2 regions of the Paenibacillus sp. FSL P4-0081 genome follow, and region 1 is predicted to be linked to the other one. Evidence: a T-box and tRNA genes for the amino acid it is inferred to sense, from the RefSeq annotation. Region 1 holds a T-box; the other holds one or more tRNA genes.
The links. The T-box of region 1 lies ahead of P40081_RS13325 (tryptophan--tRNA ligase). A T-box ahead of a tRNA ligase gene usually reads a tRNA of that ligase, here a tRNA-Trp.

Region 1 (8,157 bases):
CTGCCTGCGGGTGCGGTGTATGCGATACAAGTGAATCCGGGAGTGCTGTTTTATCTGTTCTTTCTAATAACGCTCTTGTTCATCACCTTGCTGCCGATTATAGCGGCAACGATCATTGGCGCACTCATCAGCTGGGTGTCTTCGAGATTTAGAGCAAGCAAGATGATTAGTGTAGTGTTCACTTTCGCCGTCCTTATTCTCTTCATGCTGGGTTCATTTAATCTGGATGGAGACCAGCAGGAGCTTGCTGATATGGGGGCAGGGCTGGGTGATGCGATCTTTAAGCTGTATCCCCTGGCGTCCGTGTATGTCGATGCGGTCTGCTCGTACCAAGTAAGTTCACTGATCTTCTTCATTGCCCTGTCTGTCCTTGCATTTGTACTCTTCTCCGCCGTGCTGGCAACCCGGTACAAAGCCATTCATACAGGCCTTATGACCAGCCGCTCAGGCAGCAAATATACCATGAAGCCGCTGCAGGCGAATTCTGCTTTTAAGGCGTTGTATCTCAAAGAGCTGCGCCGCTATTTCAGCTCAGCCAATTATGTGCTGAACACAGGCATCGGTATGGTTCTATTGCTGGTTATGTCGGTTTCCTTATTGTTCGTCAGCTCAGAGAAGCTTGGGGTCGTGCTCGACATTCCGCAACTATCGGAGTATTTGAGCACGCTGAGTCCGCTTGTGGTTTCTTTATTTGTGGTTCTGAGCTGCACTACGGCGAGTTCGATTTCGCTTGAAGGGAATCATTTGTGGATTTTACAAAGCTCGCCCGTCTCTAAACCCGCCATTATACTCAGCAAAGTAGCTGTGAATCTCACCATTACGCTACCGGTCATTGCCGTGAGCTGGGTGCTGCTTATCTATACACTGCGGACCGGATGGATGGAAAGTATATTAATGCTTGTGATCCCGGTGATCTACGCTTGTTATTCTGCCATGCTGGGCGTTATTGTGAACCTGAAGCTGCCTAAGCTGGACTGGACAAGTGAGGTAACAGCGATCAAGCAGAGCGCAGCGGTGCTGGTATCGATGATTCTGGGGTTCATCAGTCTGGTTGTTCCGGCCGCGCTGTTCATGCTGCTTCGTTCGGTGAATGGAAATCTCATCTTGCTGGGCTACGGTGTTATTATGGCAGCGGTCTGCGCCGGGATGTACAGATATATACAGGTTAGCGGGGAACGGTTGTTTCTGAGGTTGTAGCACACACAAAGAAACCACTCTTAAAATAGGATTAAACCTTTTAAAGAAGTGGTTTCTTTGTGCTGTCTATGACAATAGCTCACCAAGACTAAACGGAATGCTATAGTACTCTATTAAGGTTTGGTGCCGCAGGCCATAAAAAATAGCATCATCGCATGCGCATCCGGGGAACGGTCGAATTGTTCATAGGCTCTGTTCAATTCCTCATATTCGTATTCCGTAATGATCCCTTTCTTATAGAACCCGGTGAACCGGTTAATATCAAATTGACGTTTGAAGCCTTCTATACCATGCAGATCGCTATGCTGGAGGATGGCATCCATATCTACGTCTGTATAGCCGGAGCCGGATAACAGGCGTGGCAGGCTTCGGCCGATATTGCGGTTTCCGCCTCTTGAAGCTTGCTGCTGGACCAGCTTTTGGATAATAGCAGGCATAATCCCGATTTCAGGCTCGATTGCCCCGAACACCCCGTCGTCCACATCAATAATGACCAATTTGCCGCCTGGCTTGAGGACACGTCTAAGCTCTGCTGCTGCCTGCTGCGGGTTATATAGATGAAGGAAAATTAAACGGGCAATAACAAAATCGTATTGATTGCCGGGCAGTCCAGTCTCATACACCGAAGCATGGGCGAAGGTAAGCCGTGATTCGGGGACGTGGCTTAACCTGAGCTTGGCCTCTTCAAGTAAAGCATCATCGATATCAAGGGCTGTGATTTCACTGTGCGGGAAGTGCTCCAGCAATTGGGCGGTAACGAATCCCGGACCTGCACCGGCCTCCAGAACCTTCATCCCGTCTGCCAATCCGAATTGCTGCAAGGTGCGGTACTCTTTGTTCCAGCCCATCGAAGCCTGTTCCTGCAGGCGCAGCAGTTCTGATTCTGCCCCGTTACTGACATTCTGGAAATTATACGTGGAGTTACGTACGTTCATAGCTATTGCCTCCCAACCGGCTATTTGTAAAAGTTTGAATTTGATAATTTTACCATACCGTCCGTTTGAGTTAAACTCCGCTCCAGGGAGCTTATTTAAAAACGCCCGATCTTCGCTTTGACCTGCGCAAGCAGAGGTGCAGCTAGGGCTCTTGCCTTCCGGGCACCTTCACTCAAGATCGCGTCGATCTGTTCTGGCGCTGCCATGAACTCATTGTATTTCTTCCGGGGTTCCTCCAGAGCAGCATTAATCACCTGGAACAGCTCCTGTTTGGCCTCACCCCAGCTAATGCCGCTTAGATATTGCTCTCTGAAATCCTGTACTTGAGAGGGAGCCGCAAACTCTTTGTACAGCAAGAAAATATTTGACGTATCCGGGTCTTTCGGCTCCTGGGGAGGCGTAGAGTCCGTTTTGATTTTGCTGATCAGCTTCTTCAGGTTTTCTGGTGTTTCGAACAGCGGAATCGTATTATTGTAGCTTTTGCTCATCTTCCGCCCGTCCAGCCCTGGAATCACGGATGTGTTCTCATCGACCCTATAATCAGGGAGCTTGAAGGTATCTCCATAAATCCGGTTAAAGCCCTCGGCAATATCTCTGGCGATCTCCACATGCTGAATCTGGTCCTTACCGACAGGGACCTTGTCAGACTGGAACAGCAGAATGTCCGCAGCCATCAGCACCGGATAAGTGAACAGGCCCATATTGACTCCTGCATCTGCATCCACGCCTAATTGAATATTTTGTTCATGAATGGCTTTGTACGCATGGGCACGGTTCATTAGACCTTTGGACGTCAGACAAGATAGAATCCAGTGAAGCTCGAAGATCTCCGGCACATCAGATTGCCGATAAAAGACTACCCGCTCCGGGTCCAGTCCCAGTGCCAGCCATGTAGCTGCGATACCGTAAGACAGATCACGAAACTCGTCTCTGTCCTGAATGAAAGTTAATCCATGATAGTCAGCGATAAAATAAAGTGCAGTACAATCACCGGCCCCGGCGAGTTGCAGGGCAGGCTTGATTGCTCCGATGTAGTTTCCCAGATGGACTTTGCCCGTAGGCTTAATTCCGGTTAATACAATTTCCTTACTCATGTTATCCCTCCGTTTATGTAATCAAAAAGGGGTCCTCTCATCCTGAAAAGGACGAGAGAACCCCGTGGTACCACCTTAATTAGCCCGGATTATGATCCGGACCCGCTTAAACGTATCGCGACATCGCTATATGCCCTGAATACGCGTCTCTTGTAACGATGAGACCTTCGCCAAAGCCTACTTCCTGAAGGTTCGGTTTGGATGCTCAGAAGCCCACTTCGGCATAATCCCTACACTGATTCGCAGCAATCATCAGCTCTCTGGAGTATTCGTTATGCGTACTCTCTTCGTCATTGCAAAGTTGTATACTATTGTATTACTGTATTTTTACAACATCTTAGGGTGAATGTCAATTGGTAGTTAAACAGGTTAGGGAGTGAGTGAGTCAGTGCAGTCAATAAGTGTAAAGCTGGAGAATTATATTAACAAGTACCTGGAGCTGTGGGATTTCTACGGCGTTATTCAAGTTACCCGGAAGGGCGAAGTACTCTTTGAGAAGGCCTGCGGCTATGCGAGTATTGAGTTTGGAATTAAAAATGATATACACTCCCGATTCTCCCTCGCCTCCATGTCCAAGCAGTTTACGGCCTTTGCGGTTATGCTGCTGCATGACAGGAAGATGTTGGATGTTGATGCATCCGCACAGCTATATCTCCCTGCGGATCTGAGAATTGATGAGTCTATTACCGTACATCATTTATTGTCACACACATCCGGTTTATATAATTTTTATAATTTTGAGAATGATTTTTTCGGCGGATATAACAGAATGAATTACTCACAGACGGAGTACTTCCAGCAGTATATCAACAAGAATCCCACAAAGCCGGCGGGTACAGAATATGATTATAATAACTCCAACTATAATTTGTTGGCCTGGATTATTGAGCATGTTACTGGAGAGAGGTACGGGGATTTCATTCAAAAGCATCTCTTTCTGCCCTTAAATATGCTTAATACTACTGTCGATGACGACTCTGTAACGATTGCGAACAGATCCAATAATTATGCAAAGGATTTCGCCGAAACGGTCAAAAGTCCATATTACAACGAGAAGTTCAGCATAGGTGCAGGCGGGATTGTTTCGAACTGCGAAGATCTGCATAAATGGTATACCTGTCTGCGGGACCGGAAGCTTCTGACGCCGGAGGCATATACCCGGTTTTTGAGCGAGAATGATAACAACTACTGCTATGGACTGGAGCATCACCATCTGTACGGCCAAGACAGATATGCCCATGGCGGCGATCACCTCGGGGTCAGCACCTATATGCAGAATTTTTTTGCTGAAGACATTTGTATTATTATTCTATCGAACAACGAAGCTATCAATCAGTACCGGCTGGGCAATACAATCTCAGATATTGTGCATAATGTTGAGGTGGAGGCTCCGGTTCGGCATACTGAGCTTCACCTCAGTGAGCGTAGCCTTCGCATGTATTGCGGAACGTACCTGGAAGACAAAATCCAGATTGAATTCATTAACGGAAAATTATATTTCACGAGATTCTCCGGCAATTTTCATATTGAGCTCTATCCAGTAGGTGAGGGAGAATTTGTCCAAAGATATTATGACCAGAACCATCCCTACAGGATCGCAGAGAACGACCTGGGTGAGATGACTTTTTTCGGGCACACCAGGATTACCTCTTGATATTGCCGCGGCGTCAAGTGATACGATAGTTATGAGATCTCAGAGAGGAGAGCGAAATGAACAGATCTATATTCGGATCACGGCAGTGCTGCGGAAGATGGACATACCGATCAAAGAAATAAAGTCAGTGATTATTGCGAATTCAGTAGCCGGGCTTAGCAAAGTCATAGTGAATAAACTGAATTCTATCAGGAAGCAAAGGGAAGTGATAGGGGTTGTTGAACGGCAGTTAAACCGGGTCCTGGAATACCTTGAGCGGCAGAACGAAGGCAAGCTGGACTTGGATAATATTCTTACCGAGACGGAGGCTGTATTTATGAGCAGTTTAACGGAACCGTATGTATTCAAAATTATCGATTTACCTCCCATGAGAGTGGCTTTTCATATTGTTGTGGACGCAGCTCCCGAAGACAAAGCGATGGGCCCTTTAATGGACTGGCTGAAGTCAGCGAACCTGCTGGGTACGGCGCGGCTCTTCGGTGGTAATATGAAGCCCATGCCAAGCAGTGCGGGCAAACCCTATGGTTACAAGATGTGTGCGTCAATTCCAGCGGCCGTCGTTGTTCCAGAGCCTTTCAAGGAAATGCAGCTGCCGGGAGGATTGTATGCCATGCTTGGTAGCAGTGACGACATCGGCGGTTCCTGGAAAAGTCTGATGAATCAATTATCGCAAAGCAAGAAGTACCGTTCAGATCGCGGAAGGCTCTGCCTCGAAGAGCATATCCGTAACGATCATCCGGAGGGCAGCGGCAACCTGTATGATCTGAACCTTCTGGAGCCGGTAAAGGCGAAATAAGTGTAAACAGGCGGGCTTCCTTAGTGAAGTTCTGTCTGTTCGCGTCCAATCACTTACATGCAATATGTCATGGTAGAATGATGTAATTCAATGTAATGTTTGGAAGTGAATTAAAGAGGAGCTGGCGAGGAGGCGAGGCATGGGTATTGAATTTAAGAAGGTGAGCAGTTTTCAACGGGGAATATTGTTTGAATTATTGAAAGATGCCTATGCCTTTGATTGCCGGTATGAGCAAAGCTGCCTTGCTGAATGGCGGGAATTTGATAACTTTTTCTTTGACAATCCGCCGATTGCAGATAAATACGGGTTCATCACAACGCTGCATGATGAAGCTGTCGGCTTCGTTTCCTGGGACCCGAGGAACCTGCCTGAGGTTGCGGAAATCGGCCATAACTGCATTGCTTCAGCCCACAAAGGTAAAGGTTACAGTAAAATGCAGCTGCAAGAAGCAGTGAATAGAATCCTCCAAAATGAAGTCCGGAAAATTATTGTAACAACAAATGATGATCTGGTTCCTGCCCGGCGGATGTATGAGAGTATCGGATTCACCATGTATCAGACAAGGCCGAATCAACATATTGCAGGGATGGTCGGCGAACACTTGGATTATGTATATTTTGTATAAAATCTGGAGGTACATAGGATGGAAGTTACTTTAAGTAAAGCGGTAGCAGAAGATGCGGCAGCGATTCATGAAATGCAGACCCGGGCATTCCTGCCCTTGCTCGAGAAATATCAGGATTATGGTACGAACCCTGCTAATGAGACTGTAGACAGAGTAGTGGAGCGGCTCAATCAAGCTTGTGTGGATTATTACATCATCCGGAATGCGGGTGTTGCGGCAGGCAGTATCAGAGTCAAGAAGACAGATGAGCAGAAATATTGGCTCGGCCAAATATTTATCTTGCCGGAATATCAAGGTCAAGGCATTGCCCAGCAAGTTTTCAATCAGATTGAGCGCATCTATGCTGACGCCAAGTCTTGGGGGCTGGCTACCATCGTGCAAGAGGAAAGAAACTGCTACTTGTATGAGAAACTGGGTTACAGAAGAACAGGTGAGACCAAAGAGATCAATGACAAGCTGACTTTGTGCTTCTATGAAAAAACGCTTATTTAAGGCTCACGTTGTAAAAGTATAAAATGCTGTATATATTGCAACTTTGATTCATAAATACCTAAGTATTCGAGGGGGATTGTTGTATGAAATGCAGGAATTATCTCTTTCAGCGGCTTGGAGGCAGAGGAATACTGCATTCCGTACAACAATTTTCGATTATGGACGTTTTTGGGAGGAGAATGTTGTATTTTGTGCAGGATTGTAAATAGTAAGAGAGATAGACAAGTGCTTGACAAGCGGAATAATAAAAAGTAAAGTGAGAATATAAATTATCTTAACTTAAAGATAATATTTAACCTAATATCTTAAAGTAAAGATAAAATGTTAATCTAAGCTAACCAAATTTAATTAGGAGTGAATTTAAATGAACAAACAAACTATGGGCATTCATCATATCACCGCAATTGTCGGCCATCCGCAGGAAAATATGGATTTTTATGCAGGTGTGCTGGGACTCCGGCTGGTTAAGCAAACGGTCAATTTCGACGATCCGGGAACATATCACTTCTACTTCGGCAACAATGGCGGCAAGCCGGGGACGATTATTACTTTCTTCCCGTGGGCAGATGCATATCAGGGTAAAATCGGCGGGGGGCAGGTCGGCGTTACTTCATATGTGATTCCGGTAGGGGCGATGGCTTTCTGGAGAGAAAGACTGACGAAGTTCAAGGTTGCTTTTACCGAAATGGAGCGGTTTGGCGAGCAGTATCTGGAATTCGATGATCCCCACGGTCTTCATCTCGAACTGGTGGAACGGGAGGCTGGAGAGCGTAACGAATGGACCTTCGGCGGGGTAACTCCGGAGGTTGCGATCAAGGGCTTCGGTGGTGCGACACTGCTGTCCACGCATCCGGAGCAGACTGCTGAGCTGCTGGAGAAGGTGATGGGACTTACATTCGCAGGACAAGAAGGCGATATCGCCCGTTACCATTCCACTGCGGACCTCGGAAATGTGGTTGAACTGAAGGTAACAGCGGTACAGCGCGGCGAAATGGGTGTCGGCACCGTGCATCATATTGCCTGGAGAGCGAAGGATGACCAGGATCAGCTTGAATGGCAGGAATATGTGCATGATAATGGATATGGAGTAACGCCTGTTCAGGACCGGAATTACTTCAATGCTATTTACTTCAGAGAGCATGGGGAGATCCTGTTTGAGATCGCTACTGATCCTCCTGGCTTCGCCCATGATGAAACGCCGGAAACGATGGGCAGCCACCTGATGCTGCCGGCACAATATGAGCCGCACAGAGAACAGCTTGAGCAGGTATTGCTGCCTTTTACCGTAAGAGCAGTAGATTAACCGACTTTCAGAGAAGAGGGGATGCTAAGATGATTTCAATTGATCCACTGCAGAATAGCGA
Region 2 (8,157 bases), 4.2 Mb from region 1:
TATATTATAAAGGTCGCTGCTGAAACAAACAACGGCGACAAACGATGAGACATTGATCTTTGAAAACTGAACAACGAGTGAGTAGGAAATCACGAAAGTGACTTCCAAAATAGAGAATGAAAATTCTCGTCAGATGTTTCAAAATGAGCAATCGCTCTTTCTAAATACAATTTGGAGAGTTTGATCCTGGCTCAGGACGAACGCTGGCGGCATGCCTAATACATGCAAGTCGAGCGGAGTTTGAATGGAAGCTTGCTTCCATTCATGCTTAGCGGCGGACGGGTGAGTAACACGTAGGCAACCTGCCCTCAAGACTGGGATAACTACCGGAAACGGTAGCTAATACCGGATAATTTCTTTCCTCTCCTGAAGAGAGAATGAAAGGCGGAGCAATCTGCCACTTGGGGATGGGCCTGCGGCGCATTAGCTAGTTGGTGGGGTAACGGCCCACCAAGGCGACGATGCGTAGCCGACCTGAGAGGGTGAACGGCCACACTGGGACTGAGACACGGCCCAGACTCCTACGGGAGGCAGCAGTAGGGAATCTTCCGCAATGGGCGAAAGCCTGACGGAGCAATGCCGCGTGAGTGATGAAGGTTTTCGGATCGTAAAGCTCTGTTGCCAGGGAAGAACGTCCGGTAGAGTAACTGCTACCGGAGTGACGGTACCTGAGAAGAAAGCCCCGGCTAACTACGTGCCAGCAGCCGCGGTAATACGTAGGGGGCAAGCGTTGTCCGGAATTATTGGGCGTAAAGCGCGCGCAGGCGGTCATTTAAGTCTGGTGTTTAAACCTTGGGCTCAACCTGGGGTCGCACTGGAAACTGGGTGACTTGAGTACAGAAGAGGAAAGTGGAATTCCACGTGTAGCGGTGAAATGCGTAGATATGTGGAGGAACACCAGTGGCGAAGGCGACTTTCTGGGCTGTAACTGACGCTGAGGCGCGAAAGCGTGGGGAGCAAACAGGATTAGATACCCTGGTAGTCCACGCCGTAAACGATGAGTGCTAGGTGTTAGGGGTTTCGATACCCTTGGTGCCGAAGTTAACACAGTAAGCACTCCGCCTGGGGAGTACGGTCGCAAGACTGAAACTCAAAGGAATTGACGGGGACCCGCACAAGCAGTGGAGTATGTGGTTTAATTCGAAGCAACGCGAAGAACCTTACCAGGTCTTGACATCCCGATGAAAGCATTAGAGATAGTGCCCCTCTTCGGAGCATCGGAGACAGGTGGTGCATGGTTGTCGTCAGCTCGTGTCGTGAGATGTTGGGTTAAGTCCCGCAACGAGCGCAACCCTTGACTTTAGTTGCCAGCAGGTAAGGCTGGGCACTCTAGAGTGACTGCCGGTGACAAACCGGAGGAAGGTGGGGATGACGTCAAATCATCATGCCCCTTATGACCTGGGCTACACACGTACTACAATGGCCGGTACAACGGGAAGCGAAACCGCGAGGTGGAGCCAATCCCAGCAAAGCCGGTCTCAGTTCGGATTGCAGGCTGCAACTCGCCTGCATGAAGTCGGAATTGCTAGTAATCGCGGATCAGCATGCCGCGGTGAATACGTTCCCGGGTCTTGTACACACCGCCCGTCACACCACGAGAGTTTACAACACCCGAAGTCGGTGGGGTAACCCGCAAGGGAGCCAGCCGCCGAAGGTGGGGTAGATGATTGGGGTGAAGTCGTAACAAGGTAGCCGTATCGGAAGGTGCGGCTGGATCACCTCCTTTCTATGGAGAATCGTCACCTGCAACGGTGACATTCAAATCGGAAGTATTACTTCCAAAACTCAGGTCTAGGCCTGTTACTCACTCGTTGGTCAGTTTTGAGAGCTCAAACTCTCATCTTTAAACTTGATCCTTGAAAACTGGATACCGAAACGAATTTGCGTTTTAGAACATCTTTTAGCTGAAACTTGTGTAAGCAAGTTGAAATAGTTATTAGTTGCTACAGCGATTTTCCTAACGGAAAACGCATTGGTTAAGCTAATAAGAGCACACGGAGGATGCCTAGGCGCCAGGAGCCGACGAAGGACGTGGCGAACAACGAAACTGCCTCGGGGAGCTGTAAGCAAGCTTTGATCCGGGGGTGTCCGAATGGGGAAACCCAGCTGTGGTAATTCGCAGTTACTCGTATCTGAATACATAGGATACGCAGAGGCAGACCAGGGGAACTGAAACATCTAAGTACCCTGAGGAAGAGAAAACAATAGTGATTCCGTCAGTAGCGGCGAGCGAACGCGGAACAGCCTAAACCAAGGGGCTTGCCCCTTGGGGTTGTGGGACGTCTCACATGGAGTTACAAAGGAATATGGTAGGCGAAGAGGTCTGGAAAGGCCCGCGATAGAGGTAAAAGCCCTGTAACCTAAACTGTGTTCTCTCCGAGACGGATCCCGAGTAGTGCGGGGCACGTGAAACCCCGTATGAATCCAGCAGGACCATCTGCTAAGGCTAAATACTACCTGGCGACCGATAGTGAAACAGTACCGTGAGGGAAAGGTGAAAAGCACCCCGGAAGGGGAGTGAAATAGAACCTGAAACCGTGTGCTTACAAAAAGTCAGAGCCCGATCTATGGGTGATGGCGTGCCTTTTGTAGAATGAACCGGCGAGTTACGTTTAACATGCAAGGTTAAGGTGAGAAGCCGGAGCCGCAGCGAAAGCGAGTCTGAATAGGGCGATTGAGTATGTGGACGTAGACCCGAAACCGTGTGATCTACCCCTGTCCAGGGTGAAGGTGCGGTAACACGCACTGGAGGCCCGAACCCACGCATGTTGAAAAATGCGGGGATGAGGTGGGGGTAGCGGAGAAATTCCAATCGAACTCGGAGATAGCTGGTTCTCCCCGAAATAGCTTTAGGGCTAGCCTCGGTGAATGGAGTGGTGGAGGTAGAGCACTGATTGGGTGCGGGGCCCGCAAGGGTTACCAAGCTCAGTCAAACTCCGAATGCCATTAACTTCTTGCCGGGAGTCAGACAGTGAGTGCTAAGATCCATTGTCAAAAGGGAAACAGCCCAGACCATCAGCTAAGGTCCCCAAGTGTGTGTTAAGTGGGAAAGGATGTGGAGTTGCACAGACAACCAGGATGTTGGCTTAGAAGCAGCCACCATTGAAAGAGTGCGTAATAGCTCACTGGTCGAGTGACTCTGCGCCGAAAATGTAACGGGGCTAAACACACCACCGAAGCTATGGCTAGATGCTTTGCATCTGGGGTAGGGGAGCGTTGTATGCAGGTTGAAGGTGTACCGTAAGGAGCGCTGGACAGCATACAAGTGAGAATGCCGGTATGAGTAACGAAAAGATCAGTGAGAATCTGATCCGCCGAAAGCCCAAGGTTTCCTGAGGAAGGCTCGTCCGCTCAGGGTAAGTCGGGACCTAAGGCGAGGCCGAAAGGCGTAGTCGAAGGACAACAGTTTGAAATTACTGTACCACCGTAATCCGCTATGAGCGATGGGGTGACGCAGGAGGGTAGTGACGCGGACTGATGGATGTGTCCGTCTAAGCAGTGAGGCTGATGTGTAGGCAAATCCGCACATCACTAAGGCTGGGCTGTGATGGGGAGCGAAAATTGTAGTAGCGAAGGTCATGATCTCACACTGCCAAGAAAAGCCTCTAGCCAGGAGAAGGTGCCCGTACCGCAAACCGACACAGGTAGGCGAGAAGAGAATTCTAAGGCGCGCGGAAGAACTCTCGTTAAGGAACTCGGCAAAATGACCTCGTAACTTCGGGAGAAGAGGTGCCTCGGTAGGGTGAATAGCCCGAGGGGGCCGCAGTGAAAAGGCCCAAGCGACTGTTTAGCAAAAACACAGGTCTGTGCGAAGCCGCAAGGCGAAGTATACGGGCTGACGCCTGCCCGGTGCTGGAAGGTTAAGGGGAGTGGTTAGGGGTTAAACCCGAAGCTGTGAACCGAAGCCCCAGTAAACGGCGGCCGTAACTATAACGGTCCTAAGGTAGCGAAATTCCTTGTCAGGTAAATTCTGACCCGCACGAATGGCGTAACGACTTGGGCGCTGTCTCAACGAGAGATCCGGTGAAATTTTAATACCTGTGAAGATGCAGGTTACCCGCGACAAGACGGAAAGACCCCATGGAGCTTTACTGCAGCTTGATATTGAATTTGGGTACGATCTGTACAGGATAGGTGGGAGCCGGTGAGGCAGGAGCGCAAGCTTCTGCGGAGGCGCCGTTGGGATACCACCCTGATCGTATCTAGGTTCTAACCTAGTGCCCTTACCGGGTACGGGGACCGTGTCAGGCGGGCAGTTTGACTGGGGCGGTCGCCTCCTAAAGAGTAACGGAGGCGTTCAAAGGTTCCCTCAGAATGGTTGGAAATCATTCGCAGAGTGCAAAGGCATAAGGGAGCTTGACTGCGAGACCTACAAGTCGAGCAGGGACGAAAGTCGGACTTAGTGATCCGGTGGTACCGCATGGAAGGGCCATCGCTCAACGGATAAAAGCTACCCTGGGGATAACAGGCTTATCTCCCCCAAGAGTCCACATCGACGGGGAGGTTTGGCACCTCGATGTCGGCTCATCGCATCCTGGGGCTGAAGTAGGTCCCAAGGGTTGGGCTGTTCGCCCATTAAAGCGGTACGCGAGCTGGGTTCAGAACGTCGTGAGACAGTTCGGTCCCTATCTGTCGTGGGCGCAGGAAATTTGAGAGGAGCTGTCCTTAGTACGAGAGGACCGGGATGGACGTACCGCTGGTGCATCAGTTGTTCCGCCAGGAGCATGGCTGAGTAGCTACGTACGGACGGGATAAGCGCTGAAAGCATCTAAGCGTGAAGCCCCCCTCAAGATGAGATTTCCCAATTAGTAAGACCCCTTGAAGACGACGAGGTAGATAGGTTGGAGGTGGAAGTGCAGCAATGCATGGAGCTGACCAATACTAATCGGTCGAGGGCTTATCCAAATTTCGAAGAATGCAGATTCGTTTCGGATTCAGTTTTCAGGTGATCAAGCCTGATATGTATATTCCCTGATAGCTCAGTTGGTAGAGCACTCGACTGTTAATCGAGTTGTCACAGGTTCGAGTCCTGTTCGGGGAGCCATCTGGAGAGGTGTCCGAGTTTGGCCGAAGGAGCACGATTGGAAATCGTGTAGGCGCCACAAGCGTCTCGAGGGTTCGAATCCCTCTCTCTCCGTAGCTTTACCTTACAAATATTTAATCAGCATGGCTCGTTGGTCAAGGGGTTAAGACACCTCCCTTTCACGGAGGTAACATGGGTTCGAATCCCATACGAGTCATATATGGAGGCTTAGCTCAGCTGGGAGAGCATCTGCCTTACAAGCAGAGGGTCGGGGGTTCGAACCCCTCAGCCTCCACCATCTATCTTTAACAGAATAGATCTTTAACATTGACGCGGGGTGGAGCAGCCCGGTAGCTCGTCGGGCTCATAACCCGAAGGCCGCAGGTTCAAATCCTGCCCCCGCAACCAATTTGGAACCGTGGTGTAGTTGGCCTAACATGCCTGCCTGTCACGCAGGAGATCGCGGGTTCGAATCCCGTCGGTTCCGCCATCTTTATGAAGAAATGTTCGGCTCGGTAGCTCAGTCGGTAGAGCAAAGGACTGAAAATCCTTGTGTCGGGGGTTCGATTCCCTCCCGCGCCACCATATTTTTTACAACTTAATATGCCGGTGTAGCTCAATTGGTAGAGCAACTGACTTGTAATCAGTAGGTTGGGGGTTCAAGTCCTCTCGCCGGCACCATCCTCGGAGGCTTAGCGAAGTGGCCAAACGCATCAGACTGTAAATCTGCTCACGTACGTGTTCGGTGGTTCGAATCCATCAGCCTCCACCATTTTTAGGGGCATAGTTTAAAGGTAGAACAACGGTCTCCAAAACCGTTGGTGTGGGTTCAATTCCTGCTGCCCCTGCCAAGTAATATCCTATAAAATTTAATATGGCGATCGTGGCGAAGTGGTTAACGCACCGGATTGTGGTTCCGGCATTCGTGGGTTCGAGACCCATCGGTCGCCCCATTTCTTTTATAAGGGTTATAAGGCATTGCAATTAAATAAGCTTCATATGGCGACTGTGGCGAAGGGGTTAACGCACCGGATTGTGGTTCCGGCATTCGTGGGTTCGAGACCCATCAGTCGCCCCATTTTATTAAATCAAATGTTGGGGATTAGCCAAGCGGTAAGGCAACGGACTTTGACTCCGTCATTCATAGGTTCGATTCCTATATCCCCAGCCATTATATGCGGACGTGGCTCAGCGGTAGAGCATCGCCTTGCCAAGGCGAGGGTCGCGGGTTCGATTCCCGTCGTCCGCTCCATTTTTTTGGTGCCATAGCCAAGTGGTAAGGCAAAGCTCTGCAAAAGCTTTATCCCCAGTTCAAATCTGGGTGGCACCTCCATTATCTTTTAGAACTAATTCTATGTATATGCCGGCGTGGCGGAATGGCAGACGCGCTCGACTCAAAATCGAGTGGGAAACCGTGGAGGTTCGAGTCCTCTCGCCGGTATAATTTATGAAACTAGTCCCTTAGGAGTTTGACTCCTGAGGGATTTTTATATTTATACTCCATCTCAAATTAAGGATAAAACCCGCAACGAACTTAGATCATCAAATTCGTTGCGGGTTTTATATGTTTTATATGTTGATGCTAAGACTCACTTAAGGAAGCACGTTCCCGGCCGCGCGGTAGATCTCGTACCATTCCTGGCGGCTGAGGGTTATATCGGAAGCTTTGGCGATATCAAGCAAGCGCGCTGTGTTGGTGGTACCGACCACCGGCTGCATCTTAGCCGGATGGCGAAGGAGCCAGGCGATGGCGATGGCCGTATCTGCTACACCTTTTTCCGCAGCCAGACGGTTAATGACTTCATTCACCTCCGGGAACTTCTCATTGCCGAGGAATACGCCTTCAAAGAAACCGTATTGGAACGGTGACCAAGGCTGGATCGTCATATCATGCAGGCGGCTATACTCCAGGATGCCTCCATCATGGACAACTGATCCGGAATTTGTCATATTGACGTTGATCCCGGAATCGATCATGCCGGTGACCATTACGCTGAGCTGAAGCTGGTTGAACAGCAGGGGCTGCTTGACGTTCTTTTTCAGCAATTCAATCTGCAGGGGATTCTGGTTGCTGACGCCGAAGTGTTTCACCAAACCTCTGCTCTCCAGCTGATCAAAGGCTTCTGCTACTTCTTCAGGCTCCATAAGGGTGTCCGGGCGGTGCAGCAGCAGAACATCGACATAATCGGTCTTCAGGCGCTTCAGGCTGTTCTCTACCGAGCTCACAATATGCTCTTTGGAGAAGTCGAAGAAGCCATTACGGATTCCGCATTTGGTCTGAATCAGCAGTTGCTCACGCATGCCCGGACTTGCAGCCAGCACGTCGCCGAACACCTCCTCAGCTTTACCGGCAGCATAAATGTCAGCGTGGTCAAAAAAGTCTATGCCAGCCTCAAGGGCGCTGTGAATATGTACATCGGCCTCTTGTGGTGACAGATCTGCAATCCGCATACAGCCCAGGGAGATTTCAGCGACCTCCAGCGCACCATTAGCAACGTTAATTCTTTTTACCATTAATTATTCACTCCTTAAATGAAGGTACAGTGTTAAGCTTAGACCTTAGAGTTAGGTGTAAGTCAATAGATTTATAGAGCGGCTTTTCATAGAAACCAAATGGTGTTACCTTAAGAGGTGAAACCGATACCAGCTGACAGAAGGGAGCTGCAATAATGGGATACAGCATCAAAACCATAGCACAAAAAAGCGGACTGAGCCAATATACGCTGCGTTACTACGAACGGGAGGGCGTATTGCCGGTTGTGGCAAGAGATGTTAACGGCAACCGGTGTTTTGACGATGAGGATCTGGAGTTAATTTCGTTAATCTGCTGTCTCAAGGATACAGGGATGGCGATTGCCGATATCAAGCAATTCATTGCGCTTTCGAAAGAAGGGGTAAGTGCTTTGCCCGATCAGCGCAGACTGCTGCAGGAGCATAAAGTGCATATTGATGAGAAGATTAAATTCTTTCAGAGCTTTGCGCAAAAGGTGGACCACAAAATTGCTTATTTTGCCTCCCTGGAGAATGAAGCGAAAGCAGCCAGACCCTAATCTTGAGCCGCAGGGTCGTATGATTATTGTCGCTGCAATTAAGGATTGGAAATGCTGCAGCCAGTACTTAAGCTTGTAGCGAAA

Region 2: it encodes a tRNA-Trp, which carries the amino acid that the T-box ahead of P40081_RS13325 (tryptophan--tRNA ligase) is inferred to sense. The anticodon was not compared.

The regions. Positions count from the first base shown of each region.
Region 1 is NZ_CP009280.1:3,223,780-3,231,936, forward strand. Features, by position in the region: gene P40081_RS13315 (hypothetical protein) at 1-1,197, shown strand, start outside; gene P40081_RS13320 (class I SAM-dependent methyltransferase) at 1,311-2,132, opposite strand; gene P40081_RS13325 (tryptophan--tRNA ligase) at 2,228-3,226, opposite strand; T-box leader at 3,271-3,529, opposite strand; gene P40081_RS13330 (serine hydrolase domain-containing protein) at 3,615-4,880, shown strand; gene P40081_RS13335 (effector binding domain-containing protein) at 4,912-5,676, shown strand; gene P40081_RS13340 (GNAT family N-acetyltransferase) at 5,816-6,301, shown strand; gene P40081_RS13345 (GNAT family N-acetyltransferase) at 6,320-6,793, shown strand; gene P40081_RS13350 (ring-cleaving dioxygenase) at 7,158-8,096, shown strand; gene P40081_RS13355 (flavin reductase family protein) at 8,126-8,157, shown strand, end outside.
Region 2 is NZ_CP009280.1:7,397,995-7,406,151, reverse strand. Features, by position in the region: rRNA gene P40081_RS31425 (16S ribosomal RNA) at 169-1,726, shown strand; rRNA gene P40081_RS31420 (23S ribosomal RNA) at 1,975-4,905, shown strand; tRNA gene P40081_RS31415 (tRNA-Asn) at 4,969-5,044, shown strand; tRNA gene P40081_RS31410 (tRNA-Ser) at 5,048-5,137, shown strand; tRNA gene P40081_RS31405 (tRNA-Glu) at 5,169-5,240, shown strand; tRNA gene P40081_RS31400 (tRNA-Val) at 5,246-5,321, shown strand; tRNA gene P40081_RS31395 (tRNA-Met) at 5,355-5,431, shown strand; tRNA gene P40081_RS31390 (tRNA-Asp) at 5,436-5,513, shown strand; tRNA gene P40081_RS31385 (tRNA-Phe) at 5,533-5,608, shown strand; tRNA gene P40081_RS31380 (tRNA-Thr) at 5,629-5,704, shown strand; tRNA gene P40081_RS31375 (tRNA-Tyr) at 5,710-5,795, shown strand; tRNA gene P40081_RS31370 (tRNA-Trp) at 5,801-5,874, shown strand; tRNA gene P40081_RS31365 (tRNA-His) at 5,901-5,976, shown strand; tRNA gene P40081_RS31360 (tRNA-His) at 6,026-6,101, shown strand; tRNA gene P40081_RS31355 (tRNA-Gln) at 6,120-6,194, shown strand; tRNA gene P40081_RS31350 (tRNA-Gly) at 6,201-6,275, shown strand; tRNA gene P40081_RS31345 (tRNA-Cys) at 6,283-6,356, shown strand; tRNA gene P40081_RS31340 (tRNA-Leu) at 6,386-6,464, shown strand; gene P40081_RS31335 (aldo/keto reductase) at 6,617-7,537, opposite strand; gene P40081_RS31330 (MerR family transcriptional regulator) at 7,693-8,073, shown strand.